2 regions of the Paenibacillus sp. NPDC058367 genome follow, and region 2 is predicted to be linked to the other one. Evidence: predicted binding sites of a transcription regulator. Region 2 holds the regulator's gene; the other holds the start of a gene.
What was found. The regulator LexA, encoded in region 2, represses DNA repair genes until DNA is damaged. The targets are predictions, from matches to a motif close to CGAACATATGTTCG.
Positions count from the first base shown of each region.

Region 1 (16,332 bases), on a different contig from region 2:
TATTTGTAGTTGTACTGGTTGCCCGATATCTACCGTCCGTTGTAGTGTTGGATAGTGGAGTTACCGTATTTCTGTTGTAGTTATCCCGGGTGTAATTTTCATTGTAGTTATTGGTGTTAGGTCTATAATTTTCCCCTGTGCGAATCTTATCTTTCATAATGCTCTCATGCTGATTCATCGTTCCCGTGGTGCCGTTCATTAGATTGCCTTCCGTATTCATCATCCGAGTGTTATTCACGGTACCATCCATGCCCGTATTCGCGTTCGGGATACCGCCTAAAGCGGCTGACCCGATTGGATTAGCGTAACTAGCTCCCATTATACTCATTGACAGTACAGTACCGCATGCAAGGCTTGTTATTAGCTTGTTCACAGTGTTATGCCTCCCTTTATGGTTAGTTATCACTGATAATTTCCCCTTGGGTGGCACTGTCTATACATGAATAGCTTTACTCTTTTACTACATTCACTGTCTTGCTTGCTGCGTCATACGTAACCTTTGCTCCAAGCGCCTCAGCCAGAGCACGCACGGGTACATACGTTACGCCGGTATCAAGAACACCATCCGTAAGTTTAGTGCCGTTTAAGGTTATCGTTACTTTAACGTCTTTGTTCACCTGGTCATCCTCCCCAGTAATTCTTTTTAAAGCTTCATTGACCTGATCCGTCGTAGGACGTTTACCTGCCCGAAGTTGAGTCGTGGTTAAGCCGAAGGCCATTTGCAGATGTGAATAATCTTTAAAAGACGTCCAGTCTCCTCCCCACTCAAGCCCTAGCTGTTTTCCCACCTGTACAACCTCTTGCCAGTCCGCTATTTTATCTTTATCACCATCACGATTCATATCCCAGGAAATACCATTTCCATCCGGCAGCAAAAGCGCAAAATCAAACGCAAGGCCATAATTGTGATAGCTGGTTCCACCCTTGGCGTTGGTAACTATAGGTCCAGGCTTACTTCTCCCCTGCGCATACAAGGCATTTTGTTCAGCAATCGACCGCAATCCCTGAGTAATAACGATGGGCACTCCTCTGGCATAGCTTTGCTGTATCAAAGCCTTCGCCCCTGCTGCCAAAACAGGATGAAGCCCAACAAGCCTCGCCGCCGATTTGTCCCTCACTTGATCTAAAGTCAGCATAGAATCACCCCTTGGTATAATCAATGATCCCGCTTCCCCATTCGCTTGTACTAATACCCCTGCTTGCCTTAGCATACAAGCATAAATGTCTTCGGCGTCCATATAAGGAAGGACGATAAGCGTTTAAGCGAGAAATATAAGACATAAAGGATAGGTGCATAACTTATACTTTCTTATATTTTAAAAAAAGACCCCGGTATCCCCGAGATCTCCCCTGAAAAGCACCTATTCATAGCTTCTTCACCTTGGATCATTTCTACAAAAAAGGGCAAAATATTAGCGAAAGGTGGGAACACATATGGACATTCATAGTGATAGCTATAAAGTTGCTGCCCTGAGCGAGCAGGAAGAAGCACTCGAAATTATTCGAAATGCTGAAGCTTCCATTGCACATCTGACCGGCAACCCAACGTTGACCCTAATTGCTTATGAAAAAAGTGAAGTCAGCAGTTCTCAGCATTAGACGATGTAAACCTCCACTAGATCATCTACATTGATCCACTTCCATTCCTCCGCCCACTGCAGCTTAAACTCACGCGAGTGGGTGTGAATGGAAGTCACAAAACCACTAATTGTCGTATTCTCAAAAGGATCAAACAGCACAACAGTGACGCGCACATGACTCCGTAACGATAAGGCCAGTGTACATTCGATCTCCTCCAGCTTCTGCTCATCCAGAATAGGCTTAATGCGGCGCAGGGTCTCCCGTTCATCCCTAATAATTCTTACCTTATGCTCCGGCAGCATCATGCGACTACTTTCCCACAGTCCGTTTTTCTCCAGCTTTTTGCCCATGGTAACCCCTCCCTAATTTCTATACTTATTCCGCTACACACGAACGTATGTTTGTATTATATCCACACCTTCGCTGAATAATCAATAATCAGGAAAAAGATCCCACTTTAAAATCCTCCTCTTTTATCTAAAAGTTGTATAATATTGAATATCTAATTGAGAGGAGCTTTCCACTTGAAAAAAAACAATGCCCTGCTCATCCTAATTCCCGTATTATTCCTGTGTCTATACCCCCTCGTATATCGAAGCAGTACCCTCTCAGGCCTAACAAAAGGAATCGTAGCCGGCTTATTTATAGGATTGGCAGTGTTACCTCTACTCAAGCTCAAAATCGCATCAAAAAGACGCTGACAGTTGAACTGTTCAGCGTCTAAATTTCGATCTATTCTTGAACTTTCTCTGATTCAGCGGTGGACTGACCATCAGCATCGATGAGTCCTGTTGCTTCTCTTGCTTCATTAAGCTTGGAAATGCCGTATAGCATCGCGACGTCAGCGTTCTGATTCAATTCCTCGAACTTCTCAGCAGTGACCTCTGCGGAATCAGCACCTTGAGAGGCCTGTTCTTTTAGAGAATAAGCACTTTGAAAAGCAATTTTGGACTCATCAAGCAGTTTACGAATGTCTTCGGGCAAGCTAGAGGAAATTTTCACTTTTTCAGCCTGATTGGATAGTTCTGTTGCGGTCTTCTGGAATTCGTTAATCTTCTTCTCCAACTGCCTGTCCGAAAGTTCTCCTGCTGAATAAGCAGCAATAGCTTCGTTGAACTCCGCTAAAGATGATTTTCCTAATTCATCAAGTTTAGACATTTCATTGTAGAAGTTTTGCACGGTTTCCTGCACTTCTTCTTCCGAGGCAGGTGCCGATGAAGTTGAATTATTATTGCTGCAGGCGCTAAGGATGACAGTCAGCATTAGCGTTCCTATTAGTAACACTTTTTTCATTATTTATCCCTCCACTTAACAGAATAATGTCGGTTTGTGTAAAGCGCAAATGAAATTTATGTAAAATGACTATTATGTTATAATTATTTCAATTGTAATCAGGGAAGGAGAGTATTTATGCCTTATTGCACAACCTGCGGATCAGAATATAAGCAGGGCGCTAAATTTTGTGGAGAATGCGGATCTAGCATTGACGGCACTGCTCCAGTGACCGCCCGCCGTCCATCAGCAAATCAAAATGCTACTCAAGAAGTCGTTCTCTGGAAAGGCAAACCAGCCAGTATCTCTGATCGCCTCAAAGGAATCGTACGCCTAAACACGACTACGTACACCATTACAAGCCAGCGCATTATGGTAAAGACCGGACTTATCGGTAAAAATGTCGAAGAAATCGAATTACTGCGTGTACGCGATTTATCCGTAGCACAATCTATCATGGACCGGATGCTCGGCATCGGTACATTAACTGTATTTTCTGATGATGCCTCAGCGCCGCAGCTTCTTTTCCGAAAAATCCATGATGCCCAAACCGTCAAGGATGTTCTGCGCAAAGCTGTTCGTGACGAGAAGATCGCCAACAACATTAGCTACCGTGAACAAATCTAAGATTCTTTCACATTAAAAAAAGCCCCGAAATCCGGGGCTTTTTCGCTAATATTCCAATGCTCGAATCAGTTCGGATATCGTCTTATGGAAGATAAAACGCTCCTGCTGGAATAATCCCTTTGGGTTGGCTAGGACTTTCCCACTGCAATACAATTCGCGCGTCCCCCTCATTCTCATAGTACTCCACTTTTATTTCATGTAGCTTGCCAGCAATCAGATTCACACTGCCTTTTCGCTCCTGTCCACTCTGATTCACCCAGCTATCAATGATCAGCCCTCCATCAATCCACACCCGTACCCCGTCATCAGAGGAGGAGTAAATGGTATAGGTTTCACTATAGGCTGCAGTCAGTTTTCCACTCCACCGTACAGAAAAAGCGTCGACACGAATGGCTGGATCAGGCGAACCCTGTTTCCACGAAAATTGGATGTTAGCATCGGTTCGCGTCAGCGCAGGTGCGCCGCTAAGAGTCATGTTATTGTAATATTGCCCCCATAGTCCACTCTGCAGCACACTGTCTCCCTCAGCGGCTACAATTGCCGCCTCAGCAGCATACTCTTCCCGCGTGAATACAAAGTTGTCATTCATATAGGCTCTAATTACCGCATCGGTATTCTTCTCATAAAGAAGCTTGCCCCAGGTCATCTGATAAGACCATTTGGGCTGTGATTTAGATAGTAGTGCAGGGGACGGTAGCTCTCCATTTTCTCCAATCGCTATCACTTTTCCACGACCCAGATCCCATAGACTATCATAATGACTCCCCTTAAAATCCCCATCATAGATATCTAGTGCCAGTACATCTACTTTGTCACCGCTTGGGTAGTATTCGGCAGGGTCATCACTCCACTGATTTTTGGCGTTTGGGCTCCAGACCCACAATAAATTATGCAGCTTATGATAGCTGGTGAAACGGTCAAACATAAGGTTCCACAGTCCCACGTAGTTGATCTTCTTCCCCCACCAGAACCATCCGCCATTCATTTCATGATACGGCCGCCAGAGCACAGGAACACCTGCATCATTTAGTTTTTTTAAAGAAAGGGCTATCTTATCCAGATCAGCGATCAGTGCGTTGTACTGAGAGGTACCCGGGGTTATATATTTGTCAAAATCAGCGTTGCTTATGCTCGTAGATACGTTATCCCAAGCTGGCGCAGTCCCTGGCAACTGTGCGTGATAGCTAATCGTTACGATTCCACCGGCTTTATACCAGCGAATAGCGCTGCTAACGACCCAATCCCGCTGATTGTCTATTAGTGCCGCCGTCTGATTATTGATTGCCCCCAGCTCATAGCCGTGAAGGGCGGCGAATTGCCCGCTAGTATTTTTCAGCTTACCATTGAACTCATCCGCGCTCTCCAAATAATCATGTTGTCCACTAATCCATCCTTTTCCTTGCAGAAAATAAAGGGTATTCAACAATTTCTGAGCAGAAGGTACCGTTTCCGAATCCGCCGGAGCCATTTGCAATTTACGATACGCGATTTGCCACTGAACATCGCTCACAAACCTCGATGCCGAATCAACCATATTTCGAAGATTGCGCTGTTCCATCCACTCTCACATCCTTTTAACTTTTTTAAGTTATAGTATGGGGACAATAGTGACATGAACTCAGCGAATGGACATGAAGTTGTAATTTAATTTAGGACAGTGTAAGGAACTGCTGAATAAATTCACGGCTCAATAAAAAAAAGGAGCCCGGCGGCTCCTGACTATATCTCCAATTTACCTCGTATATCTCAGCGGTAGTAATTCAGAAATATCATATTTAGCTAACCGGCCGTCCTCGGATACAATAACTTTGCAATCCTTCCCGTAATCAGCAATTAACTCACGGCACATCCCGCAGGGAGAAACTACTTTAATTTCTCTTTCCTCGCTGTCCGGATCAGAATGCCTTACCGCAACAATCGTATCAAATTCCTTGTAGCCTTCGGATATCGCTTTTCCAATCACCATCGCTTCTGCACAGACTGTAATTCGTCCCATGCTAGCTTCTACATGTACCGCTGTAAAGATTTCCCCCGTCTTAGTACGGAGCGCCGCCCCTACATGGTGTCTTCCCCATTCATAGCGTCTAGTAATAATATCTTCAGCAGAGGCAATAAGCGTCTGATCTTCAATCGTAATCAAATACTCCATATCCAATTCCGTCCTCCTCTTATTTTTCCTAAGTATATTAAATCGCACTGCATTATGATATAAGATATACTATTTTAAGTTCCAAAAAAGGAGGAGCAGATTTGAAAATACAGAAATTACTCACCGGTCTCATCATTGTTGTGTTACTTGCTTTGGGCGGTTACTGGTATGAACAGAACGGAGATCCGGCAGCCCCATCGTCCACATCCGATTCAGAAGTTGTTCAGCTGATCTTCCCATCAGATCGTTATCCTGAGACCGCTAAGCACATTCAGGACGCAATTGCTAAAGGGGAGTCCGCGACGTGCACGATTAACCGTGAGCAGGCTGAAGACAACCGCAAAGAATCCTTAAAAGGGATCCCCACCAAAAAAGGCTACGACCGCGATGAATGGCCCATGGCCATGTGTAATGAAGGCGGCAAAGGAGCCGACATTGAATACATAACCCCAAAAGATAACCGCGGCGCAGGAAGCTGGGTTGGCAATCAGTTAGAAGATTATGCGGATGGAACCCGCGTAGAATTTATGTTCAAATAATAAGCTAACGTGAACAGTGCTTCAAAAGAATAGCCCCATCCGGTATTCCGGATGGGGCTACAATGTGCATCATCTAACTTAGAATAAGCAAGCTTTAGTGATGATAACCAGCAAGATGAAGAGTACCAGAATAGCTCCTGTTGAAGTCCAAGGGCTACACACCGGACCTACTGCTGCTGGGCTTACTACCGGACCTACGTTACATCCACAACCATGTTCAAATCCCATGTTCAATTCCTCCTAATGATTAATGACTACAGCACAAGATATGTAAAAAGGAGATAAGCCGTTTGGGCGAATTGGCAAACAAATGCTATTCACCTAATGAATTAGGTAGGCACAGTCGATAAACAGGATATACACAAAGGAGGTGCAATATGGATATAGCCGCGTTATCAATAGCAATGAGCCAAGCATCCTTAGCTCAAAATGTAGGAATACAAGTCATGAATATTGCCAAAAATCAGGCTGAAACCCAGAGTCAAACGATGGTGGAAATGCTGGGCAAAAGCGTTGCTCCCAATTTAGGAAAAACACTTGATATTAGTGTTTAATTGATTTATGCTAAGGACACACAAGAACACTCGTTCTTATGTGTCCTTATATTTTTACCCTACACAGCCCCTCGGGCTTTTCTTTTGTCTTATTATACGAACATACGATCCTATAATTGATTCTGAATGAGGTGAATGATGTGAATAACATGAAATCCTATTATCAAATGACTGCGCTGGAGAAGTGGACAGAAGATTTATACAAGCGTCTGAACCTTACTCAGCCTTCGCAAATTTCGATTGCTTATATTGCAGAACGGCTTAATATTTGGGTTCATTATTTGGATGTAAGAAGCAAGAGCATCGAAGCGTCAGCGGGGATGTATACCATGTTTATTGACAACCGGCTTCCAGTCAGTCTGCAGCGGCTAGAGTTTCTCCATGAGCTCTGTCACCTGCTCCGCCATGGTACTGATCAAATATTAATGCCAGAACATTTTACGCGGGCACAGGAGGATGAATCTGAGCGATTTATTCTTTATGCAGCTATGCCCTACTCCATGATCTCCCGCATGACATTGCCTGAGCAACGGGAAGATGCAATCAGCTATCTTGCAGCAGAATTTCAAGTGCCAAGCGAGCTGGCTTTACAGCGGATTGATCAAATTCAAAGACGTGTTTTTCAGGGGCAATTATTGGCCGTGATGGGAAGAAACGAAGAACGATTAACACATATTCAATAATGACTGCGGAGATAATAAGAGTAGTCGCAATGAAGGACCATTAATTTTGGTGGAATTTCTCGCAAGGGGGATCGATATGGAAGCCATTAAAGTAATTGAATTATTGATGACTCATCCAGATTATAACGTAGATGCAGTACACCCCGAAATTCCGGATTTTGTTGGGATCGAGTCGATTGAAGTGGATCATGAAACGGGGACCTTCTCCATTTTATTGCAAGAACCCAAAGACGACTGAAGATGATTTGTGTAAGTTCATAATAAAAAGGCAGCAAGTATAGTATACCCAGGCAATTCTTTACCTACGCGGGTTACCTATCGGTAGTTAAATTGCTGCCTTATTTGTAATAGTAAGCTCTCTATTATGCGGATACAAACTGAATCACACCAATAAGAGTTAGAATGAGGAATATACCCACAACTCCCCAAATAATAAACCATAAGATTCTGAGACCTGGTAGCCTGGGACTAGTATGATTCTCCAATACCTTAATTCGCCGCTCCAGCTCCTGTATTTTTTCTTCTTGTTGCATCATTTTCTTCCTCCCTTCTAATGTGTAAATTACAAGATACAATAGATATGACATACCAGTCACAATATATTATCTTATAATATATACATTTTATCTAAATGGAGGGAATTAATGAAGAAAAGAACAAAAATAATTCTTACTACCTTCGCTATTGTATATGGAGTCGCTTCTTTAGCGCTTCAGGCCTTCCGAAATCATATGGATAATGAAGTGATTCATTATTTGGTAGCTACGAGAGATTATAAGAATGAAGATCTTTATAAAGTCTATACCCAGATTGGTAAGGCTCCCGTCGTAAGTACAACGGTGATTTTTGCAGATGAACCTAACGTAAGATACTTTTATCGAAAAGAGAAGGATCGGATATATCAATATAACATGTCTCCTGTAAAAGTTACTGATCCAAACTATACATATAAACATATTGAGGAGCCCCTCCCCTAAAGGGGAACTTCTATTATAAAGGTGCGATTGTCTCAGCAGTCATGATATGGCTGCTGGGGCAATCGCGCCTTTTTTAGATTCTAACCCTTGATCTAGACGCTAACAAATTTTCTCAGGAACATAATGTGACCAAATGCCGTCCTAAATGGTGTTATAGGTAAAGGGGGCATAGAATCATGCAACGATCCATGACCCGGCCGGGAAATCATGTGATAAAGAGTTACGAAATCTACGCAGATATGCTGTTCCGGATTGCTTTGGTCCATTTAGGCAGCCGCCAAGATGCCGAAGAAGCCACTCAGGATACCTTCATCAAACTGATAGAAAAAGCACCAAAGTTCATAGACGCTGAACATCAGAAAGCATGGCTGATCCGGGTAATCACCAATCATTGTAAAACATTACTGGGCAGAGGCTGGCGCAAGCGCGAGGTTAAACTGGAAAATGCTGAGCCGATTGCGGTAGACACACCCGAGGATTTGGCTCTACTGCAGTTAGTTATGGCGATGCCTATGAAGTATAAAACCGTAATCCATCTTTATTATTACGAGGACTATCCCATCCAGGAAATCAGCAAGATTCTGCAGATTAGTCAGTCTGCCGTGAAGATGAGACTTCAGCGGGGACGGCAACTGTTAAAACTGGAGCTGGAAGGAGTGGAATCACAATGAAAGAAGATCAGTTTCGAACATTATACAAGAAAGCGGTGGATTCTATGAAACCAGGTGAAGAGATGAAAAAAGAATTGATCGACAAACTGGAGCAACAGCAGGAGCGGAAACGTCCACGCAAGACGGTTTATATCGCGGCAAGTATCGTCCTCGCCGCCGGGATCGGCTTAGCTGCACCTAATATATGGCAGCAGCTAAATGGCCAGAGTACTCAAGGGCAAATCGCTCAGGTAACTCCAGGTCCAAGCCAACCAGACAATTCTGGCACAAATGCGTCCGGAAGCATTGTTATCCCCAAGCTGGAACTGCCGGATACCAAATCTGGCGTTATGGCAGATATGATCGCTCTAGTCGTATATAAAGATAACATTTATACACAGTCTGCGACTCGAATCAACGCAGCCGATGCTGCCGCTCTGCGCGGTGACAAGCTGGGACGTACTACAGGTGGCATCGATGAATGGAGCGGTAAAGACAAATATATTGAGTTAGCATCTAACATCGGCGAAACGGATATCTATTCCATAAAGGGATATGATTCCAATTTCCTGATTATGTCCTATTCGGAAATCAACGGCGAGGTATTCGCCGAACTGTATGAGCATACAAACGGGATCACCGTAAACAGCGGCGCTGATCTATTTGGCAAGCTAAATCTTGAAGGTCGAATTACTTCCGCACAGTGGGAAAGCTTCGACAGCTGGAACAACGGGCAGCAGCAGTACACACCGCTCGCTGACGACGAGGCACTTAATGGCTTCGTGAAGGCACTCCAAACGGCCAAACCTTTGGCAGCAGAGTCTCTTACCGCGCAAGGCATCTACGACAGCGAAGACCGCAAGGTTCTCTATCTCCAGCTGGAAGACAACGCCAGGGTAGAGCTGACGCTGTTTGGTGAAGGGCTAGTACATTACGGTCAGGCACCTGTATTCTTCGAGGTCGAGTCCGGGGCATTCCAGCAGCTATGGGATAGTATGAAACCATAAGAATGATGGTCGAAAACCGAGAGTACAGCGATTGGAATAACGATTGGGACAACTTTTCGGGCACCATCCCTATCAGAAAAGTCTAACTGGATACAAAAAAAGGCGCTGCTTCAAAACCATTTCATGGCTTGCGACAGCGCCCTTTTTGTGTTGGCTGCATGGTTTGCATTGCGTCATGTCAGAATATCAGATTCTAAGTATAAAAGAGCCGTTGTAGATTAATCCTATGATGGCTCTTTTACATGTTCAATACTGCTATGATAACGGGACTCAAAAAAAGAACGCCCACCATGGACGTTCCTGAGATTCTTATTCGTATACAACGTTCCAGCTAGTTAAGCATTTACACTTTCTGTTTTACGATCCTGTCTTGTGTGTAATGTTTTCATCGCAAATCTTGCTATCGGCTGAGCAACCAACAGTTCAATCCAAAATGCTATACCAAAGTTTCTTGGCCAGATATGAAGGAAGTTTTTAAGTGGCTCTAGACTTATTTGTTTTGTCCCAACCCATGTGCCGATAATCGATAGTAAAATAGATAACACTGTAACATTCAATAAAGTATTCAACAGCACCCTAGCATTAAATCCATCGGTTTGTCCCATGTATTTCGGCATCACTTTCCCAACAATCGGCCCAGCAACTAATTTTACGGAAAAAACTACGATCATCCACATAAACGGAATAACCTTTAGTGTATCTATATACACTTCCTTACTGAAGCCACGTTCCAACCCCACAATAATAGGGGCAATAGTGTTTACTGAAATGATTGAAATAATGAGTGAAAATAATATACCTTCTTTTCCGTTTCTGGGCAGTCTTGTGTCTCCATGCATGTTTGTCATCTCCGTGAATCATATTTCAGATGGCAGACGTATCATGAGACATATATTTTTGGCCCAATAAAAAGACCAATATCTCTACACACTGATTTAATAATTATATTACTTTTTTCAAATGAATGTCAGACCTCTATTTAAAATTTATTAAATTCCTCTGCTCTTTAGTGCATTCAAAAGATTTAAACTATCCCTGAGGTAAGCGCATGGCGATAAATCTTGCATCAGTAAATCCGTTAGCAAACTCGAAATTCGGGCCTTCCTAATTCTCTTCCCTTTGAATTTTTGTGCCTATAGACAGCAAAAAAACCTTACAAAGTAAGGGTTTTTGATAAGTGGGCCCTGAGGGACTCGATCCCCCGACCAATCGGTTATGAGCATATGATAACCGTTTCAGTGGCATATCCACTTCAATCTTCCGCTGAGTAATTTCACCTGTTTTATCGAGATATATCATTTCAATTGTTTGGGCGATACTCATTCCCATATGTAAAAAATCCGTCAGTTGTGCTGACGGATTAAACGATTGAGAGTTCGGCTAACATTTTATAACAAGATAGTCTTAGAAATAATCACAAGGAGGATAAACAGTACCAAGATTGCACCTGTACTATCCATTTAAAGCCCCGACTGTGGGCAAAGGTTAGAATGAGGATCTGGACCAAATCAGTCATGCTGCGTAGTCCAGTATTTACAGAGTTTATCGTATAAACATAAACTACCCCCAACGACTTAATGTTGATGGGGGCAACTTTCATTATCTTCATTACAAATCCGCAAGTATCTACTGGCAGATATCCACTATGGGTGCTGGTCATAGTGGGAGGTTTGAAACTTAAATCAAGAAAGTTTTAGATATGATTACCAACAATATAAACAGAACCAGAATTGCAGTCGTAGAAGTAAAACCTCCGCCAAACCCTCCAGCAAATTCACCCATCATAATTCCTCCTTTGTAAATTAATGCCACTTAAAATATACAGGCTTTTGTAATGATGACCAGCAGGATAAAGAGCACCAAGATTGCACCTGTGGATGTAAAAGCTCCACCAACAAAACGTTCAGGTTCACGTTCACGTTCACGTTCTCCAATACCGCATCCACCAACAAATTCGCCCATTCGTGAATTCCTCCTTTGTAATTGAATACAAATGTAGGATATGCCAGTTTTCTGATCATGCTTGGGTATATGAGAGATGAAATTAACCCCGCTAACCAATTAAGGTAGACGGGGTATTTGATATACACATTTATGCTAAAACTAAATTCAAATTCATTTCTGATGTAATAAACATCAGCAACCTTAACGCTCCCATTCCTGGACTGGACCCTCACAATTAATTACGCAGTTGGCCAGAAACACCTTTTCTGTTTTTCAAATAGTTATATCCGCCAATAGATATGAGGGCTCCACACAACATTACAACCATCAAAGATTGTCGTTCCTCATTCGCAACATCATAAACAATAATGAAAAACCTGGTTTCATTTTCTCTGCTTTATGTATTTCTTAATCAAATAAAACAATACAAATCCTAACAACACCAAGCCAAGTATGGTGATCCATAGAATCGTTGGATTCCCTACGAAAAAGTATGTATTTCTGTATTGAAAATCTTCATTGTTCATCTGTATAAAAGCTCCTTGTTCTACGAACTATCTATTTCTTCGCAGCCCATCGTTTTTCAACTTTGAAGTCCTTCTTAATTGCTTTATTATCCCATGAATCCAGTATAATCCTGGGCTCTGACTCAAGGATATCCTTTGCTTTATCAATCTGCCCTGACTTGAAAAAGTTTATAATTTCTATAAGGTCACTTCTACTATGTAATCTTACGGCGTTATAACTAGCAAGTTCTTCACACGCTGAGGTATATTGGTTTGAGGATATTACCATGGACTTTTTTGCCCTGTAATATCTCATGGAACTATAGATCTCTTGAACAGCTCCTAACTCTACTGGATAGGAATAACGCTTTGCCTGAACGACATTTCGAACCCCCTCCCCGTCTGTAAACACTAAGTCAGATCCAAAATCTCTGCTTCCTCTCGTTTTATATGCATCACTATAACCCATGGCCAAAAATAAACGATACAGATATTCTACAAAGCCAGTTCCGTCTTCCATTCGGTCTATGTCCTGGATCGTAATCTTAAGTGGATCAATTACTATACTTTGGGGAGGGTAACTCTTCTTTCTAGATAAAACTCTGAATACAAAAACAGCAGTAATGATAGCAAGAATAACCAACAAAATTATCATTTTTGTCAACCAGCAACCCCCATTAATATAAGAACCTCGCATTAACTAATGAATACTTGTGTTCTTCTTCCTACTTCAATTCGTTCAGTAAATTTTCCTCCTGTATATTCTTCTATTGCCTTTTCCCAAAAGAGTTGAGCGGGCTTGTTGTTATCTATTTGGTAAACTTCCCATTTTCCCTGGTGCAAATCAAATATATCTTTAGCAACCAATCTCCCTAATCCCAGCCTACGATACTTCTTCGCAATAAAAAATTCAGCAATAGAAAAATATGCGTCATCTTCTTCCCGATTTTTTAATTTGACTAAGACAAATCCAACAATTTTCCCATTGAGACTGATTAAATATGGATAATTGGGGTCTTTAGACCAATATTCATCAATTGGATAATTACCATATTTTCCGTTTTCCTCAAACTGCAACTCCATAAATTCTGAGAAATCATAAATATAGAATTGTAACAGGTTGCTGAGTATTTCTTTATGTTCCAAGGTTGCTATTTTGATTTCATAGTCCATGTTTGATACCATCCCTCTGTAGATTTAACTATCGTTTCCCGTTAGTTAAGTCCCAAACAAACCATGTTGCGATAAATTACTTTATAGTGTCGTGTTCATAGATTTTGGTGGGTCGTCCCCATTCAAAATTATCCAAACCGATTTCTCTGAATCCATATTTCTCATAGTAACGAATATGATCAGTCGTTATATAAACCTTCGTATATCCCAATTGCCCCACCATTTTTCTGGCATGCTCCAACAATACTGAACCTAAACCTTGCCCTCGCTCATTCTCGTCAATGAACAAAGGAGCAATCCATGGCGATAAATCTTTTCGAATTATATATTCCTGCTCAATCAATTGATAAAATCCAATTATTTTGTCGTTTTTTAATAGCAGAAATGTTAATGGCAAACCATCTTCAGCCGATAAACTTTCGTCAATTTTAGGGAGTACCACCTTCTGAACGTTTGGCCATTTTTCTTTAACATATTCAGCAAACTCTATATGACGCTCTGGACACTCTATTATAGATTTAATAGCTTGCATTAAGTCACTCCTTCATAAATACGGTTCTTGATGAGTATCACCTTCAAAAATAGGTGCTTTCAGATTACACCTTAAGTTAACTGCGGGAAACGGAAAGTTTATTTTAAGTTAAACTTTACTACCTGTTAGCTTGATGAGGCGCCCGCCAGTCTATTGTGTTTCATTGACAATTTATACGGGAATAAGACGTGGTGAGATCCTTGGACTTCGCTTGGGTGATATCGACTTCGAAAAGAAATAAATCAAGGTGATCCAGACGGCCAACTGGACACGTGATGGTTTAGTCATTCAACGTCCGAAAACGAATGATTCCATACGACGGGTAAAACTTTATCAGAATATTATTGATGACCTTAAGGAACGCTACAAGCAAATCGAGGCTTATAAAAAAGAATATGGAGACTCATATGAGGATAATGACTTAGTATGTTGCTAGCTGGTGGAGGCTATATAGATCCAAGGTAGCTGAACGACTGGGTATGACTCCAGCGATGTTAAACGAACGATAATCACCTACTCCCAATCAAACTGGAAGAGGCCGTTGACAAAATTGAAGCAGGACTGAATAAACACGCTGAAAAACAGCTCGAAACTGCAGAAAAATAATTCACGTTAGCAAATCCGTTAGCAAACTTAAAATCCCGGCCTTTCCCCATCCTATTTTCTTTATATCACTAACCCTATAGACAGCAAAAAACCCTTACAAAGTAAGGGTTTTTGATAAGTGGGCCCTGAGGGACTCGAACCCCCGACCAATCGGTTATGAGCCGACCGCTCTAACCAACTGAGCTAAGGGCCCGGATCTAAAAATATCCGAATGTACAATTGCTGTTGTAAATAAATTGGTTGCGGGGGCAGGATTTGAACCTGCGGCCTTCGGGTTATGAGCCCGACGAGCTACCGGGCTGCTCCACCCCGCGTCAGAAAAAATATTCAAACAGCGACAATAAATAATATACATTACAAATTGGGTCTACGTCAAGGAAGAATTTATAAAAGTTCTCAAGGCAGAAATCTAACCCCGTACCTTCCCTTACGGGATCGATAAATTTCTACAAAACGCGGGTCATGATAACCGTAAATCCAGCCATCTTGCTCCAATCTTTTAGCCAAACAACCTGCTTGAAATCTGGTCCTGAACAGTTTCGCGAAGTATATCCAATTCATGATGCCCTCTTCTCCTTTTCGCAAATTTATGATACACCGCTCTGAACTTATCATGCCCAAGTTCCACAAAATAAGCCACCAGAAAACTGGTGGCTTAGGGCATATTCCAGAGTCATTCACCGATCGAGTCAAAATAGACCGTGGGATCTTTTTCAAGTGTATCCAGCATGGTATTCCCTTGCTTCTCCCAAGCTTTGAGTGCATTCTCGACGGTTTTCTTCCCCTGATAAACATCAATGAATAGTTGACGTCCAACATCGCTAATCCGGCTAATCCCAGGCTTCTGCATCTGTAAACTGATCAATAAAGGATCCGTTGCAGGTAAAGGCTTAAGTGTATAAAAAGCTTCCAAATTTACAGAAGGGGTCTGAGCGGTAATATAATCCTTACGGGAAGTCAGTTCACTCTTGTTATGAGCTTTAATTTTCGCAACCTCATTACTGTTGACGAACTTAATCAAATCCCAGGCATCTTCCTTATTAGTAGCCGTAGAACTAATAGCCATCATATTACCAAGCCATGTTCCAATGGCAACATCCGGTTTTTCCTGAAAGGTAGGTACAGTAACCACACCCCATTTGATGGGACTGTAATTTTTGATCTTAGCAGCATTACGGGCCACTCCCGCCAGTTCATTGAGATAACCATATTCTCCAACGACCATTGCTGCTTTTCCTGTGAGGAACAGATCGCCTTGGATTGGACTGTAGGCATTCCCTTCTGTTCCTGCAAAATCCAACCCATTTAGCTCAGGTACAATTTGTTTCTTAACCAACTGGCTGTAAGTAGTCCAAGCCTGATTCCACTGTGTGGTATTTACAGTCATGTGCTGACCCTTATTATCGTACATCGTAAGTTCTAGCGGTGCGACATAGCTCTGCATATCCCAGAATGGATCACTTAAGTAACGGTTCATCGAGAACCCGTATATCCGAGTTTCTTTATTAGATGACTTCTTCGTCACCTTATCT
Region 1 covers NZ_JBHXIZ010000003.1:592,021-608,352, forward strand. The annotation lists gene ACFWMP_RS19465 (hypothetical protein) at 1-373, opposite strand, end outside; gene ACFWMP_RS19470 (M15 family metallopeptidase) at 450-1,136, opposite strand; gene ACFWMP_RS19475 (hypothetical protein) at 1,435-1,599, shown strand; gene ACFWMP_RS19480 (YolD-like family protein) at 1,596-1,931, opposite strand; gene ACFWMP_RS19485 (hypothetical protein) at 2,314-2,874, opposite strand; gene ACFWMP_RS19490 (PH domain-containing protein) at 2,992-3,480, shown strand; gene ACFWMP_RS19495 (glycosyl hydrolase) at 3,563-5,038, opposite strand; gene ACFWMP_RS19500 (cytidine deaminase) at 5,213-5,629, opposite strand; gene ACFWMP_RS19505 (NucA/NucB deoxyribonuclease domain-containing protein) at 5,737-6,168, shown strand; gene ACFWMP_RS19510 (hypothetical protein) at 6,247-6,396, opposite strand; gene ACFWMP_RS19515 (YjfB family protein) at 6,546-6,722, shown strand; gene ACFWMP_RS19520 (ImmA/IrrE family metallo-endopeptidase) at 6,872-7,405, shown strand; gene ACFWMP_RS19525 (hypothetical protein) at 7,482-7,643, shown strand; gene ACFWMP_RS19530 (hypothetical protein) at 7,768-7,941, opposite strand; gene ACFWMP_RS19535 (DUF3139 domain-containing protein) at 8,050-8,382, shown strand; gene ACFWMP_RS19540 (RNA polymerase sigma factor) at 8,559-9,053, shown strand; gene ACFWMP_RS19545 (hypothetical protein) at 9,050-10,039, shown strand; gene ACFWMP_RS19550 (DUF2798 domain-containing protein) at 10,375-10,878, opposite strand; partial or broken gene ACFWMP_RS19555 (YjcZ family sporulation protein) at 11,428-11,493, opposite strand; gene ACFWMP_RS19560 (YjcZ family sporulation protein) at 11,717-11,821, opposite strand; gene ACFWMP_RS19565 (dihydroorotate dehydrogenase) at 11,852-12,001, opposite strand; gene ACFWMP_RS19570 (restriction endonuclease) at 12,542-13,144, opposite strand; gene ACFWMP_RS19575 (GNAT family N-acetyltransferase) at 13,186-13,662, opposite strand; gene ACFWMP_RS19580 (GNAT family N-acetyltransferase) at 13,739-14,194, opposite strand; tRNA gene ACFWMP_RS19585 (tRNA-Ile) at 14,920-14,993, opposite strand; tRNA gene ACFWMP_RS19590 (tRNA-Met) at 15,038-15,114, opposite strand; gene ACFWMP_RS19595 (hypothetical protein) at 15,197-15,361, opposite strand; gene ACFWMP_RS19600 (ABC transporter substrate-binding protein) at 15,474-16,332, opposite strand, start outside.
Region 1: ACFWMP_RS19520 (ImmA/IrrE family metallo-endopeptidase) is a predicted target of LexA. The motif match lies at 6,820-6,833, and genes of this name have one in related genera.

Region 2 (16,332 bases):
TGGTTCACAGTCACGAAAATTGATCCAATTACTTATGCAATCAGTGAATATGGACATTGGGAAAAGGTGCACTCTTTTTTGTTGTTAGGGAAAGAACAAGCGGTGTTGATTGATACGGGATTAGGCATCGATAATATAAAAAGAATAACGGATCAGTTAACGGATTTACCTATCGCTGTCATCACTACGCATGTGCATGCAGACCATATAGGCAGTCATGGACAATTTGAGACGATCTATGTTCATAAAGAGGATGAGGATTGGCTGATTAATGGAATACGAGGTTTGTCCCTTGCCCAGATCAGAAAAGATATGAGCCGAGATATTACTCTTCCTGTTCCTGAGACATTTGATCCTAATACGTATACGCCTTATCAAGGGAAACCAACAGCTCTATTGCGAGAGGGAGATGTACTTGACATAGGCGGGCGTAGATTAGAGATTTACCACACGCCGGGTCATTCACCAGGCCATGTCAGCATCTTTGATCATGCGAACGGGTATCTGTTTACAGGGGATTTATTGTATGATGTTACGCCAATTTATGCTTTTTATCCCTCTACTAGTCCGGCAGATTTAGTGGCTTCTTTAGAAAAGATTGCGCAAATTCCAAATGTATCTCAAGTATTCGGCTCTCATAATACTTTGGGTCTAGATCCAGATATTTTGCAAGAGGTAATGAAGGCAGTTCGTGAATTACGTGAACGGGATCTTGTTGCTCATGGTACGGGCATTCACCAATTTAACGGATTTAGTGTGCAATTTTAAAATGAATGTTGGATGCAGCGAAAACGGCCCCCTAAAAGGACCGTTTTTTGTCTTTCCTTAAGGTTTTCAAAATTTCTAATTAGGTAAAGTAAAGTGAAGTAATCAGAGGTGGAAGGGGGGCATTTATTCGGATACGATCGACCTGAAGAATGCATGCAATTGTTGGACTTGGGAGTAGGCTTCTTTGTACTGATTGTCGGATTGTTGAATGGGCAATAAACCTGGCAAGAAGGAGATACTATACACAGGTATTTCATTGCTGTTCATGTATATTTTAAGCGTAAGTTCCTCGATAACATCAGCCTCTTCGTCAACGTTATTAAGCACATTAATATCCGCACTCGAAGCAGTTGATTTGCTGTTTTGTTGTCGTTTAGATACTTTTGAAAGGGTTAGTGCGTTAACAACAATCTCTGATCCCATTATATTGTCGAACGAGTATAGCTTTGCTATTGCTTTTTTGCTTGTTTTCGGATTGCTGGTACCTATTGCTATTTTTTTATAAGGTTCATTAAGGGCGATCAAGTGCGATTGATTGGGCGGAATGAATGTTTTGGTGAATATAATATTAAAAGATGAGGTTGCGTTTAACAGCTTAGAAAGTTCAGAAGAAGTAGATAGTTTTTTTAATTCTATAATAACGGCACTTAGAATTAAGACTCCTCCTACAATGGCAAACATATACATCAAGAAAATCAGCATGTAATCACACCTCCAAAGATTTCAGTAGAGCAAGATTTATTGCTTATTGAAAGATATGCCTGAATTCTCTCTACTAGTATCTGTTAAGAGCGAAAATCGTGGGAATTTAGAAACGACTACTGATTAGAAAAAGAGAAAGCACCCAGAGATCTGCCGATTTTGCGAGCTGAGTGCAAAATTGGGGCAACTGCTGGAGTGCTTTGTTGAGAGCTTTTTAAAATAAATATGTCAAAATCATAAGAAATTGAAGGCTGTGATTTGATCGGTATAAACAATTAGCTGTTTGTATTCGATCGGAGATTCATAGTGAGTATAGGGTCTTACAGAAACATCATTAAGGACTACAAAGTTATAGCTGAAATTTTTATCGGGATGTTCCGCACCTAAATAAGATATGTATTCATCTACAATGACATCATCCATTAGAGATTTTAAGTCAAAAACATCCTCTTTATTGGAGGTGGAAGGGGAGATGGTCCCTTGAATACTGCCGAATGAGGTGAGTAAATTTACTTTTTTTCCACTCGCTTGATCGTTGTTTAACAATAAGCCAGAGAGTTTAACAAGTGCATCGACTTTAAAATCGACGAGGGTTCTAATTTTTGAGTTGTTCAAAACGAGACACTTCCTTTCAATTTGAAATCCTGTTAACATTATTCGACATATAACCACATAATTCCTATTAGGTCATCAAAAATACATAAATACAAACACGCCCCCTCCATTGAACCATGAGTGAGGCGTGTTTATCTTTAGAGATAGATTTAATTCCTGATCGTTACTCGTGTTCCAATCGGAACAATCGCAGCTAGTGCTAACACATCTTCATTGTACATACGAATACAACCGTGGGATACTTCGTGCCCTATGGATGAGGGATCATTATTTCCATGTATCCCATAGTGAGGCTTAGATAGACCCATCCAAAAGACCCCAAATGGACCACCTGGATCGGGTTGTTTGTTAATGATTGTGAATTCACCGAGTGGTGATTGAGTTAACATTTTACCGATTCCGACTGGGAAACCCCTGATCACAATGTCGTTATCAAGAAGATAAAGCATACGCTGCGTCAGATCAACTATAATCCGGTAATTTGGCATTGTGTAACACTCCTTTCTAATTAAGATATGAGGAGGATGCCTAAACGGTTATTCATTAAAAATGGTCATTTTAGCTTATGGGAACAAATGTTCTGTGATTGATAAATGGAGTTTGATAACAATAAAAAAGCTGTTCTGCATTTGCAGAACAGCTTTTAAAAAAATAAAAGAAAGTATATATTTTTACGATATACCCTATCCTTATACTTCTCGTAGAAACGGATACCGTCCTTTAAAGGGCGGTATCCGTTTTCGCTTGGTAGGAGTGCATACTTAGTGGATATCTCGAAATAATCCGATAACTCTGCCGAGAATGGTCACGCGATTAAGGCGAAGAGGCTCGTACGCCGGATTCTCCGGCTGAAGACGTATATGATCACGTTCTTTATAAAAAGTCTTAACGGTTGCTTCATCTTCTTCGGTCATAGCTACAACGATATCTCCGTTATCAGCCGTTTGTTGTTGACGAACAATAACATAGTCGCCATTCATAATCCCAGCTTCGACCATACTGTCACCTTGAACCGATAACATAAATACTTTGTTATCTCCAACATAGTGAGTTGGAAGCGGGAAGTAGTCTTCAATATTCTCAGTAGCAGTGATAGGAACCCCGGCGGTAACCTTACCTACGACAGGAATGCGAGCGACGGTTTGCGCGAAATGATGGACATTCTCGGAATCCTCTTGGCCAAGCAATTCTATCGCACGAGGCTTCGTTGGATCTCGACGGATAAGTCCCTTCTTCTCTAGCCGATCTAAATGACCGTGAACTGTGGAGCTGGAAGCAAGACCAACAGCTTCTCCAATCTCCCGGACGGAAGGAGGATAACCCTTGCTGCGGACTTCGCTACGTATAAATTCCAGGATCGCCAGCTGGCGACTTGAAATCTTTGACATTGGAATCAACCCCATATAGTAATGTTTGGGAAAATTATAACATAGAACTACCGTTCGCACAAACATAAGTTCTAACTATTATAAATATTAATTCGAAAGAGTTAATAAATGGTAGTCTTGTATTGATTGCGTTTCCTTCAACTAAACGATAAGAGTGATTCTTTATATGAAGAATATGGTAAATATTAACCTCTGAAAAAAAGAGAACAATTGTTCTAAAATAGTATTGAACAAAACACATGTTCGTGTTATTATAATTTCAAAAGTAAGAACAAGTGTTTGGAGGATGATATTCATGTTAAAATACAGTACATACCGTAGCATCTACGATAAAGCCCCAGTGGTTGAATCTTTAGGACATAATCCTATTACCCGTTATTCAGCTCAGATTAAAGAGATAACAGAGCTTTTGCTTGAAGGCTTGATGCGTTTGTTCCGAAGAGATTTTGTTATTAAACTGACATTGATCATTGTGCTCGTACTATCAGGACTTACAGTAGTAGGTAATGTATTTGCAGGATCTACTACTTTAATGAAGGATGAGAAGCGCGTAGTGGTTGAACGTGGAGATACACTTTGGAGTATTGCTCTTGAGAATAAACCTTCTGATATGAAAACGGCTGTATATATAGAAGGAATTAAAAAATTCAATGGCATTAAAGGTAGTCAGATTAATGCTGGAGATATTCTCACTTTACCTATATATTAATATTCTAAGAACATAATAAGAGGACATGAAGAGCTTGCAGGGAGTAAACCTTGACAAGCTCTTTTTCTCATGGCAGAGTTAGAATTAATTTATAAGGGGAGGGAAAGTTTTGAATATTGATGAGTTGGTCGCGCGTATTAACGAATTGGCACGCAAACAGAAGAGCGTAGGCCTTAATCAAGAGGAAACGGCGGAACGCGCCAAGCTTCGTGAAATTTATTTGGGGAATATTCGCAATAACTTCCGAGCACAATTGAATACGATTGAATTGGTCGATAATGATGAGCATGAACAAGGTAACAAGGGGCGTAAGCATTAACACCCTGTTCCTTTTCATAGATATTACTGGATGACTAGGGGGAACGCATATGGCCCGTTCTTGGGAAAGAATGGTTCAACGCAACACGCAGCAAATTAATAAGCAAAGAAAGAAACAGGGGAAGGAAACGATTTACGCATCTAAATCTAAATCTCCTGGTAAGAACAGCGAAACCTTTAAAGGCCGTAACATTGCATTTCCAGTAGTGTTATTAGTGCTTGGTACTATGTTTTGGATGATTGGTTCAGTGGACCAGGCCAAAGGTAATGGTATGCTTATGAATTGGCTAGGAGTCGTTTTGTACTACTTACTAGCGGCACTTTTGTTCTTCCGACGTCCGTACTTGAAGGTAGAGAATGCTAGACTATCTACTATAAAATTCAACCGCGAACGGTATCTGCCAGCTTCTGATATTGAGAAAATCATCCTTTCGCGTGGAGCTGTTGTAATTAAGCATAAAGGCAAACGCACGAAATGGATTTTTACCAGACTTATGAATCGTTATGATACACATGCGATGGGGACTCGACTGGAAGCATTCGCAAAAGCTCACCAAATTGAAGTAGTTCACGAATAGAAATTAACCAGCCATGGGAGAGGGAGACCTGTAATGCCAATTTCCGCCGTACTATTTGACCTTGATGATACACTGCTCTGGGATGATCGGAGCGTTAATGAAGCATTTCGTTCTGCATGTGAAGCCGCTGGGGATACGATTGATCCACAAGAACTGGAACTTGCGGTGCGTAAAGAAGCCATTGGACTATATGAATCCTACGAAACGAACCCGTTTACAAAGATGATTGGGATTAATCCGTTTGAAGCACTTTGGGGGAACTTTACTGCAGGTGAACAGCCGGAATTCCGTCAATTGCAGCAGCTTGCACCGGGGTATCGTAAAGAGGCATGGCGTCGTGGTCTTGCAGTACTTGGTGTAGAGGACGAAGCTCTTGCTGAGACATTAGCAGCCAAATTCGCAGCAGAGCGTAGAAATCGACCTTACATCTATGAAGAAACGATTCAGGTGCTTGAAGAACTGAAGGGGAAAGTGAAGCTATTGCTTCTGACTAATGGATGCCCTGCATTGCAACAAGAGAAACTAGATGGCGTACCTGAAATCGTTCCTTTCTTTGATCACATCGTGATTTCTGGAAGCTTCGGAAAAGGAAAGCCGGATAAGGAAATTTTTCTGCATGCCCTAGAACTTTTAGATATTGCACCTGAGCAAGGAGTTATGGTCGGAGATAAGCTTACAACGGATATTCGTGGTGGGCTGGCAACAGGTTTGACTACAGTTTGGATTAATAGAAAAGGCAAACAGCCAGATCCGGAAATTCAGCCGGATTATGAAATCAAACATCTTGGAGAGCTTCTTTCATTAGTCCAATCTTTATAAAATTTCATTCATTTAAGCTTAAAGAAGGCAGTGAGTTCCTAGGTATCTAGGAGACTTGCTGTCTTTTTTATATCTACATCATATTTAATATGATAGATGAGATTTACTAGTATATGATTTAAGTCACAAGAGTTTAGCTGAATTGATGCGAAATACTGAAAAACCAATAATAATGTGTATAATAGATGGAGAATGTATAACATGAATTGGTAGATTCTTAGTAATCAATTCGACTGGGAGGAATCTAAATGAAGATTTCAAGAACAATAGTTCCTTTATTATTAGGTGCAACACTTTTAGTATTGGGAGGATGTTCATCAGACCAAACTAAACATTCTGGCGTACATAATATGAATATGAACATGGACATGTCTATGGAACCTATCAAGGTCGAGTTACATTGGAATCCTGAAGAGGTTGTTGTAAATCAGAAGGTGACCTTTGAAGCAGTGGTGACGCAAGACAACTTGGCAGTAGATGATGCGAAAGAGGTTCTGTTCGAAATTGTGAGTAAAGATGATAGTGAACAGAAAATTGAATTTAAAGGGAAGCTAGTCAGTGATGGAATCTATCAAGCAGAGGGAACACTAACGAAAGAAGGACAATATATTGTTACATCACACGTAACTGCTAGAACTCAGCATTCTATGCCTAATAAAGAACTCTCTGTAAAACCATAATTAAAAGAATAGCAATTCCTATGATTACAGATAATGCAGAGTGGAAAGGAAGGCTTTTCGAAATTCCTTTATTCTGCTAAACTTACTCTAATGTTTTACTGGGGGGACTATACGTTGGCTAAATATACACTTGAGGAAAGCTTACAACAAAGAATATTAATTCTAGATGGTGCAATGGGCACAATGATCCAACAGGTGCCTCTGACAGGTGAGGATTTTGGTGGGGAAGAATTGGACGGCTGTAATGAAATGCTAGTATTAACTCGTCCAGAAGTAATTCAGACGATTCATGAGCAGTATCTTGAAGCAGGTGCTGATCTCATTGAAACGAATACATTTGGTGCAACGTCTGTTGTACTTGCTGAATATGATATTCCGCAGCGGGCTCGTGAAATTAATCTGGTTGCAGCAAAGCTAGCTCGCAATGCCGTTGATAAATATGATACACCAGATCGTCCCCGCTATGTCGTAGGTGCGATGGGTCCTACAACAAAGACACTCTCTGTTACAGGAGGCGTCACTTTCCAAGAGCTCGTTGATAGCTACGAGGAACAGGCAGTGGCATTGATTGATGGTCAAGTAGATGCGTTATTGCTAGAGACCTCTCAGGATACGCTGAACGTGAAAGCTGGAAGTATAGGTATTCGAAATGCATTTGAGAAGACGGGTATCAAATTGCCAGTGATGATTTCGGGAACAATAGAGCCGATGGGTACCACACTTGCTGGTCAGAACATTGAAGCATTCTATATTTCTTTAGAACATCTGAAGCCTATCTCAATAGGTCTGAACTGTGCGACGGGTCCAGAGTTCATGCGTGATCATATTCGTTCACTTTCTGCAATCTCTTCAGCGGCTGTGAGTTGTTATCCGAACGCTGGACTGCCAGATGAGAATGGGCATTATCATGAATCTCCTGATTCTCTTGCGCGTAAAATTGCTGCGTTTGCAGAAAAGGGATGGCTTAACATTGCGGGAGGTTGTTGCGGAACGACACCGGAACATATCCGTGCTATGTCGGAGGCACTTTCACAATTCCCTCCACGTCCGCTTGCAGGAAATCATCCACCGGCACTTTCAGGGATTGAACCTATTTATATTGAGAACGACAACCGTCCATACATGGTTGGTGAACGTACGAATGTATTAGGGTCGCGTAAGTTTAAACGTCTTATCGTCGAAGGTAAATATGAGGAAGCCTCAGAAATTGCCCGTGCACAGGTGAAGAGTGGTGCTCAAGTTATCGACGTCTGCGTGCAAGATCCAGACCGTGATGAGATTGAAGATATTAAGCTGTTTCTAGAATTAGTTGTAAAAAAGGTTAAAGTTCCTTTGATGATCGATACTACCGATCCGAAGGTTATTGATCTGGCATTACAGTACTGTCAAGGTAAGGCGATAATTAACTCCATTAACCTTGAAGATGGTGAAGAAAAATTTGAGCTGGTCACTCCATTGATTCATAAGTATGGTGCAGCTATCGTAGTGGGTACGATTGATGAGACAGGACAAGCAATTAAGGCTACGGACAAACTGGAAGTTGCCAAACGCTCCTACGACTTACTAGTGAACAAATACGGATTAGCTGGAGAAGACCTTATTTTCGACACGCTTGTGTTCCCTGTAGGAACCGGGGATGAACAATATATTGGCTCTGCTAAAGAAACTATTGATGGGATTCGTTTAATCAAAGAAGCACTTCCAGGTGTTCATACGATCTTGGGGATCAGCAACGTTTCCTTTGGATTACCGGAAGCAGGACGTGAAGTGCTGAATTCAGTATTCCTCTATGAGTGCACTAAAGCTGGATTGGATTATGCGATCGTAAATACCGAGAAGGTAGAGCGTTATGCGTCTATTCCTGCTGAAGACCGTCGTCTTGCGGAGGAATTAATTTATAATACGAATGACGACACGCTTGCTGCTTTTGTAGCCGCCTTCCGAGGGAAAAAGGTTGAGAAAAAAGAGAAAATTTCTAACCTGTCACTAGAAGAGCGTCTGGCTTCATATGTAGTTGAAGGCACCAAAGAAGGACTTATTCCAGACCTTAATGAGGCGCTTACCAAATCAGGACCTTTGGAGATTATCAATGGCCCGCTAATGGCCGGAATGTCAGAGGTTGGACGGCTGTTTAATAACAATGAGTTGATTGTTGCTGAGGTGCTGCAAAGCGCTGAAGTAATGAAGGCTTCTGTTGGTCATTTAGAGCAGTTTATGAAGAAGGATGAGACATCGGTAAAAGGTAAGATCATGCTGGCAACTGTAAAAGGGGACGTGCATGATATAGGTAAGAATCTGGTGGAGATCATCTTATCCAATAATGGTTATCAGATCATTAATTTGGGTATAAAAGTACCACCTGAGACCATTATCGAAGCGTTTCGTCGTGAAAAAGCCGATGCGATCGGATTGTCTGGACTACTTGTAAAATCGGCACAGCAGATGGTGCTGACTGCGCAAGACCTACGCACGGCTGGGATTGATGTGCCTATTATGGTAGGTGGTGCTGCCTTGACCCGAAAGTTCACCAAAACACGTATCCGGCCGGAATATGATGGACTGGTATTATATGCTAAGGATGCTATGGATGGACTCGATATTGCTAATCGGCTTATGAATCCTGTTGAACGGGAGAAAATTGCCGAGGAAATTCGAGTGGAAGCAGAATCCGCAGTGGCAGTTGCTCCTAAGCAAGAGCTTCCTACGCTGACTAGAGCTGTACGCTCCAAAATTTCTCCAGATGCACCTGTATTTGTTCCACCCGATTTAGAGCGCCATGTCATTCGTAATTATCCATTGGGGCATATTATCCCTTATGTGAACATGCAAATGCTGCTCGGTCACCATCTGGGGCTACGAGGTTCTGTAGAGGCGCAATTAGTTGCTGGTGATAAGCGGACTGTGGAGTTGAAAGGTACTGTCGATGACATTCTACATCAAGCGATGCTGGAAGGTACGATTACTCCTCATGCGATGTATCAATTCTTTCCGGCACAATCAAGTGGTAACGATATTATCGTGTATAATCCACAGAATACAGCCGAGATTCTGCATACCTTTACTTTCCCAAGACAAGGTGTTGAGCCTTATCTCTGTCTAGCGGACTTTTTGAAGTCGGTCGACAGTGGAATGATGGACTATGTTGGATTCCTCGTGGTAACAGCGGGACACGGTGTTCGTGAGCTCTCTACAGCCCTTAAGGATAATGGCGATTATTTACGCTCACATGCGTTACAATCTGTAGCGCTGGAAGTAGCAGAAGGATTAGCGGAGCGTGTTCATCACATGATGCGTGATACATGGGGCTTCCCAGATCCTGCAGATATGACCATGAAACAAAGACATGGGGCAAGATATCAAGGGATTCGTGTATCCTTTGGTTATCCTGCATGCCCAGATCTGGAAGATCAGGGACCACTATTTAAACTATTATCCCCAGAGGATATCGGTGTTCACCTTACAGAAGGCTTTATGATGGAGCCTGAGGCTTCCGTTTCGGCGATGGTATTCGCTCATCCAGAAGCACAGTATTTTAATGTAGAGAAGCTGTAATTCTTTCATTTATACACCCGGTCTGTAGGGGGATTGTATCCCTTTCAGCGGAACCTCCCGTAACTGGGGGGTTTTTTGCTGGAAGAAGGACGTTTAGAATAGATAAGAGATTGTTCAGCCGTTAAGATGAAGGGAGGACAAAGGATGGAATTATATTTTTTAGGTACGAATGCAGGGGTACCAACTATACAACGCAATGTAACGTCGATTGCATTAAGACTTCTGGAAGAACGCCGTAGCATTTGGATGTTCGATTGCGGGGAAGGGACTCAGCATCAGGTTCTTCGCTCACCGATTCGCCTAGGGAAGCTGGAAAAGCTATTTATTACACACTTACACGGAGATCATCTATTTGGTCTTCCAGGTTTATTATCTAGTCGTGGTTATCAGGGAGGGACTTCTCCTTTAACGGTTTATGGTCCACCTGGATTGAAGGCATACTTAGATATATCCTTAGCTGTGAGCCAATCCCGAATTCCATACAAGATTGAGATTGTCGAGCATACAGGAGGAACGGTATTTGAGGATGATGGTTTTAAAGTGGAGGCAGCATTATTAGAGCATCGTATTGATAGCTATGGTTACCGGGTAACGGAAAAGGATAGTCCTGGGAGCCTCAATACGGAATTACTAAAGAGTTATGGCTTAAAGCCTGGACCGTTATATGGAAAATTAAAAAAAGGTGAAGATGTTATAACGGATGACGGTGTTCGTATCTGCGCTGCTGAAGTTGTTAGAGAACCTAAAAGAGGGCGTATTGTTACGATCTTGGGAGACACAAGACCTTGTTCAGGAGCTTTAGAACTCTCACTTCATGCAGACCTTATCGTTCATGAAGCAACCTTTGCTCATGATCTGGCAGAAATGGCGTATCAATACCATCACAGTACCGCACGTCAAGCTGCAGAGCTAGCAAAGGAAGCCAATGCAGGCCAACTATTGTTGACTCATTTCAGCTCTCGTTACAGTTCGTCTGAAGAGTTAATTCCTTTGCTGGAAGAAGCTGAACTCATTTTTCCAGAGACATTATTAGCGGAGGAATTCGGCACATATCCAATTTATCGAAGACAAAACGGGCAATTGGGGAAATGATTATTTTCCGGGAAAGCGCAGGAAATGACAGTGCTATGCTAAAAAATGCTGGAAGAGTCTCTCGTTCGATTTCATTCGACGAAGTGTGTTAGATTTAAAGTAATTACAGCGTGAAAGAGGTACGAATGGCTGGAAATCTTGCCGAAAATAAACGGACAATACCACCAAACAAAAAGTATTATTAATCATTCTAAATCCAAGCTGGGCTTAGGTTGAATGTTTATTAATACCATTATTAATTTATCACATTAATTAATTTTTTATGGAAATAGAGGGATCTATAATGGGACAGATTAAAGGATTATTGATTGACTTAGATGGTACGTTATACCATGGGCATAAAATGATTCCTGGTGCTGATTTACTGATTAAAGGTCTGCGTGAAGTGGGCATTCCTTTTTTATTTGTTACCAACAATTCATCCCGTACAGCTGCTAATGTGGCTGCACATTTATGTGGAATGGGAATCGATGCGAAAGCTGAGGAGGTATGTACCTCATCAATGGCGGCCGCACGTTACATAGCTGAGGAATCACCTGGGGCTGCAGTGGCGATACTTGGAGAAGAGGGTTTGCATGTGGCTTGTACCGAAGCTGGGCTCCGCATTGTCACAGACTCACCCGATTATGTACTGCAAGGCATCGATCGCTCCTTCAACTATACGTCGCTCTCGCAAGCTTCATGCTGGATTCTGGGAGGAGCAAAGTTTGTACTCACTAACCCAGACTTAATGCTGCCATCAGATGATGGCATTATGCCTGGCGCAGGTACGATCGGAGCAGCCATCGAGGCTGCTAGTGGAGTGAGTCCGGTAGTGATTGGCAAGCCGGAATCCCATTTAATCAAATTTGCGACAGATCTTCTTGGTATAGAGCCTGAACATGCAGTGGTTGTCGGTGATAATATGCGTACAGATATAGCAGCTGGAGTAAATGCGGGCTGTCGTACAGTTCTTGTATTTACCGGATTAACCAATGCAGAAAATCTTGACCACTATAAAAACCTTACCGGAATCTCACCGGATGAAATTTGTGCCGATTTAACTGAACTTAAAACGTTTCTCGGTGTATAATAGCTAGGATCTTATTACTTCACCAACCTAGAAGGGACGATGAGCTATGCCGGAATTGCCGGAAATGGAGAATTATAGAAAGCTGCTTAGTCAGCATATTATAAATGTGCCAATATCTGATGTAATCGTGAACAGAGAAAAATCAATTAATATGGAAACAGAAGCTTTTAGAAATGCATTGATCGGTGCGCGTGTTGTTTTTGTTGAGCGGCGTGCCAAGTATATTTTGTTTCATCTTCATGATGGACGAAGACTACTTTTACATTTAATGCTTGGTGGAATACTTTTTTATGGCACGGAGGAAGAACGGCCGGATCGTAACACACAAGTCGAAATCGCATTTGGAGATCATATCCTTTACTTTATTGGACTTCGCTTAGGTTATATACATTTGCTGTCGGTGAAGGAAAGCGAAGCCACAATGGGTAAGCTTGGACCTGAGCTGCTGGATCGTCGGATGACGCTGGAAAGATTCACTGCATTATTAAAGGGACGGAGAGGTGCGCTCAAAAGCCTGTTAGTAAATCAGCATGTGATGGCTGGAGTCGGGAATTGCTATGCTGATGAGATTGCCTTTGAAGCTAGGCTTTTACCTTCTGCACTAGTACAAAATTTAACAACTGAATCTATAGCCCGTCTTTATGAGAGCATCCAAAAAGTACTGACTGAGGCGACTGAAATTGGTGGGTACATGGAAATGCCGTTTATGACTGGGGATACTGTTACAGGTTCATATAATAATCAATGTAAAGTGTATGATCGTGAAGGCGAGTCTTGTCTTCGTGATGGGGGAACGATTATCAAAACAGAGCAGTCTGGACGCAAAGTGTTTTATTGCCCAAACTGTCAGCATGACGAATAGCTCCAAAATAGGGGCACATGTTAGCATTCGCGGTGGTTATGGGAGAGCTGCCCGATTCGCTTGGGAGAGCGGTGCAACATGTTTTCAATATTTTCCTAAAAATCCGCGTAGTTTGAAACTTAAACAGGTAGATGTAAGAGATACGAGGGATTGTGCGCTCTTTTGCCAAGACAAAGGGATTGCTTCGATTGCTCACACACCCTATGGGATTAACATGGCGGCTGGTGTAGATGATGTTACTCCGCGAAAGGTTTATGTAGCCTCTCTCTTAAATGATCTGGAGATTGCAGAAGCTTGTGGTTCATTAGGCATCGTTGTTCATTTTGGACATTTTGGTGGAATGGAGCCGTTACAAGGCTATCAAAATATTATACAATGTATGAATGAGGTGCTTCAGTCCTGGGATGGACGTACTAAGCTGCTTATAGAGAATCAAGCGGGCAACCATGGAAATGAAGGAATTACACTTGAAGAACTCGTGAAAGTTCGAGAGCTTAGCCAATTTTCGGAGAAAATAGGATTTTGTTTGGACACCTGTCACGCTTACGCAGCTGGTATCTGGAACCCTGAGCGAACGGAAGACTTCCTTGAACGAGGAGAGCGACTTGGATTTTGGCCACATCTTGTTGCTGTTCATTTAAATGATTCTAAGTTTCCTTTCGACTCAAGACGCGACAGACATGCTGGAATCGGACAAGGACATATTGGAGAGCAGGGGCTGAAAAGCTTATTGTCCTCCAAGCTTTTACGAAGCTCAGCTGTTGTCATGGAAACGGAGAAGGGTGCGGATGGCAGTCACCGAAAAGAAATTGCTACTGTGCGTGGTTGGTTTGAAGCGGAGGCGTAATTGTGATTCATATCTATATGGATGATCTTCGAAAGGTACCTAAAGGGTTCGCTCTGGCTCGTTCGACGGAAGAATGTCTTCTAATGCTGCGTGAGTGCGAGGTGGATATTTTATCACTGGATTACGATATGGAACCGGGTGATTATTCGGGTGGAGAAGTTGCCAGACGGATCGTACTGGAAGGACTGTTCCCCCGAGAAATCTATTTGCACACTTCCAGTCTGTGGGGGCGAAAAGAAATGTATGAGATCTTATATACTGCTAAACCTGAGGGGATGCTTTTGGTAAATGGTCCCCTGAGTTCTGATAAGCTTCGCGATATCGCCGAGGAGACGGACTTGAAATGAAGGTAATGAATGAAGTGGAATTACTGGAGGCGCTCAAGAGTTCAGGAGAACCGCTTGTAGTATTCTTACACACTCCACTGTGCGGTACTTGTAAGGCTGCTGAACGGATGTTAGAGGTGGCGGCTCATCTATTGCCTGCTGAACTTCAAATGGTTGTAGGCAATGTGAACATGCTGCCGAATTTGGTACAACAATATCGTATTACGAGCGTTCCTGCACTACTTGTAGCTTCTGCAGAACGGGAAAATGATCCGAAAGTTTATTATTCCATGGTTTCAGTTGAGCGAGTGCTGGAATACATAAGGAGTGTTATATCATAATCATTTCATTACAACATTTATCTCTCCGCAGGGAAGAAAGCTTAATCTTGGACGATGTGTCGCTAGAAGTTAAAGAAGGTGAGAACTGGGTCATTTTGGGACGGAATGGCTCCGGTAAAACCACAATTTTAGAGATGATGACTGGTTATTTGTTTCCTAGCAAAGGGACTGTAGAAGTGCTGGGTTATAAATATGGACAATGTGATATACGTGAGGTTCGTAAAGAAATTGGCTATATCGGGCCTTCCTTGATGGAAAAGATGTCGTTAGAAGATCCGGTGTGGGAGGTCGTAGCAACAGGTGCTTACGCTTATTTGCGTTTCTACGAGACGATCCCCTCCGAAGTAAAAGAGAAAGCAATCAGCATGCTGGAAGATATGAATCTAGGCAATATGGCATTTCATCCTTTTGGGACCTTGTCACAGGGGGAACGTAAAAAGGCTATGCTGGCAAGATGTCTTATGGCTGACCCTAAGCTATTAATTATGGACGAGCCATGTGCCGGCCTTGATCTATATGAAAGGGAAAAAATGCTGGCTGAAATAGACAAGCTGAGACAGCGTAATGTTTCTGTAGTATACGTTACTCACCATGTGGAAGAAATTGTCCCGCTTTTCACGCATGTTGCATTAATCCGTGAGGGTAAGCTAGCTGGATCTGGACCGAAAGAAGAAGTATTAACGAAAGAAATGATCTTGGCCACTTATGATATTCCTGTTGATGTTGAATGGGATAGCGGTCGTCCCTGGATTAAAATTAGACCTGGAGGCAAAACGATTTGAACGATTTAAGACAAGATACCGAAGAGCAGAACATTGCTCCGGAAGAAGAAGTGTATTCCCGATATATTTGTACAGCTAATCACGGATTTGCGCCATATGCGCAAGAAGAGCTTCGCCGTTTATTCGGTGCTGTGAAGAGTACCTTGTTACTACCAGGAGAAATCTTTCTGGCTACATTGCAATCTGAACCAGAGGAAGTAACGCGCCTACTCACACAGAATCTTCCCATTTTCCTGCGTCATATACAGCCTGTTCAGTTTCAGGATGAAGGAACCATGGAAGCTCTACAGCGTTTAGCGGTGTATTTAAGTCGCCACACTGAGCTTGAGGGTGAAAAGGTATCCCTAAATGTTCGTAAAGGTGATCCTTCCTTCTGGCAGGACAGTCCAGGAGAACTTCGTGAATGGCTCCAAGAGCAATTGCAGAGCTTAGGCGCAGAATTTACTGTGCAAGAACCAGCCTGGGTTATTTCAGTCTACGCAGACGGGAATGCCTTATATGCAGGTGTGTCCAGACCAGAAGCTAATTTATCTAGCTGGAATGGCGGTGCCATCCGCTTTCGTAAGGAAGATGGACAAATCTCACGTGCTAAGTTCAAACTAATGGAAGCCGAGAAGGAGTTTGATATTCCTTTTTACAGCTTCCGTAATGCGTTAGATATTGGTGCTTCTCCAGGTGGGTGGACTTCTTTCTTACTGGAACGTGGAATGAAGGTTACTGCGGTTGACCCTGCGTTAATGCATGAGTCCCTTCGTAATTATCCGGGCTTGAAAATCCTTCGTAAAAACGCAGGAGAAGTAAAATTCCGGGACAATGAATTTGATCTGCTCGTGTGCGATATGAGCTGGAGTCCTAAGCTGATGGCGAAGCTAGTAACTGGG
Region 2 covers NZ_JBHXIZ010000002.1:779,741-796,072, forward strand. The annotation lists gene ACFWMP_RS14425 (MBL fold metallo-hydrolase) at 1-768, shown strand, start outside; gene ACFWMP_RS14430 (hypothetical protein) at 892-1,470, opposite strand; gene ACFWMP_RS14435 (hypothetical protein) at 1,705-2,085, opposite strand; gene ACFWMP_RS14440 (L,D-transpeptidase) at 2,235-2,573, opposite strand; gene lexA (transcriptional repressor LexA) at 2,847-3,473, opposite strand; gene ACFWMP_RS14450 (LysM peptidoglycan-binding domain-containing protein) at 3,769-4,182, shown strand; gene ACFWMP_RS14455 (DUF896 domain-containing protein) at 4,292-4,501, shown strand; gene ACFWMP_RS14460 (hypothetical protein) at 4,551-5,078, shown strand; gene ACFWMP_RS14465 (HAD family hydrolase) at 5,112-5,897, shown strand; gene ACFWMP_RS14470 (FixH family protein) at 6,146-6,577, shown strand; gene metH (methionine synthase) at 6,752-10,129, shown strand; gene rnz (ribonuclease Z) at 10,274-11,221, shown strand; gene ACFWMP_RS14485 (HAD-IIA family hydrolase) at 11,505-12,293, shown strand; gene ACFWMP_RS14490 (Fpg/Nei family DNA glycosylase) at 12,340-13,155, shown strand; gene ACFWMP_RS14495 (deoxyribonuclease IV) at 13,145-14,002, shown strand; gene ACFWMP_RS14500 (cyclic-phosphate processing receiver domain-containing protein) at 14,005-14,349, shown strand; gene ACFWMP_RS14505 (thioredoxin family protein) at 14,346-14,669, shown strand; gene ACFWMP_RS14510 (ABC transporter ATP-binding protein) at 14,669-15,451, shown strand; gene ACFWMP_RS14515 (SAM-dependent methyltransferase) at 15,448-16,332, shown strand, end outside.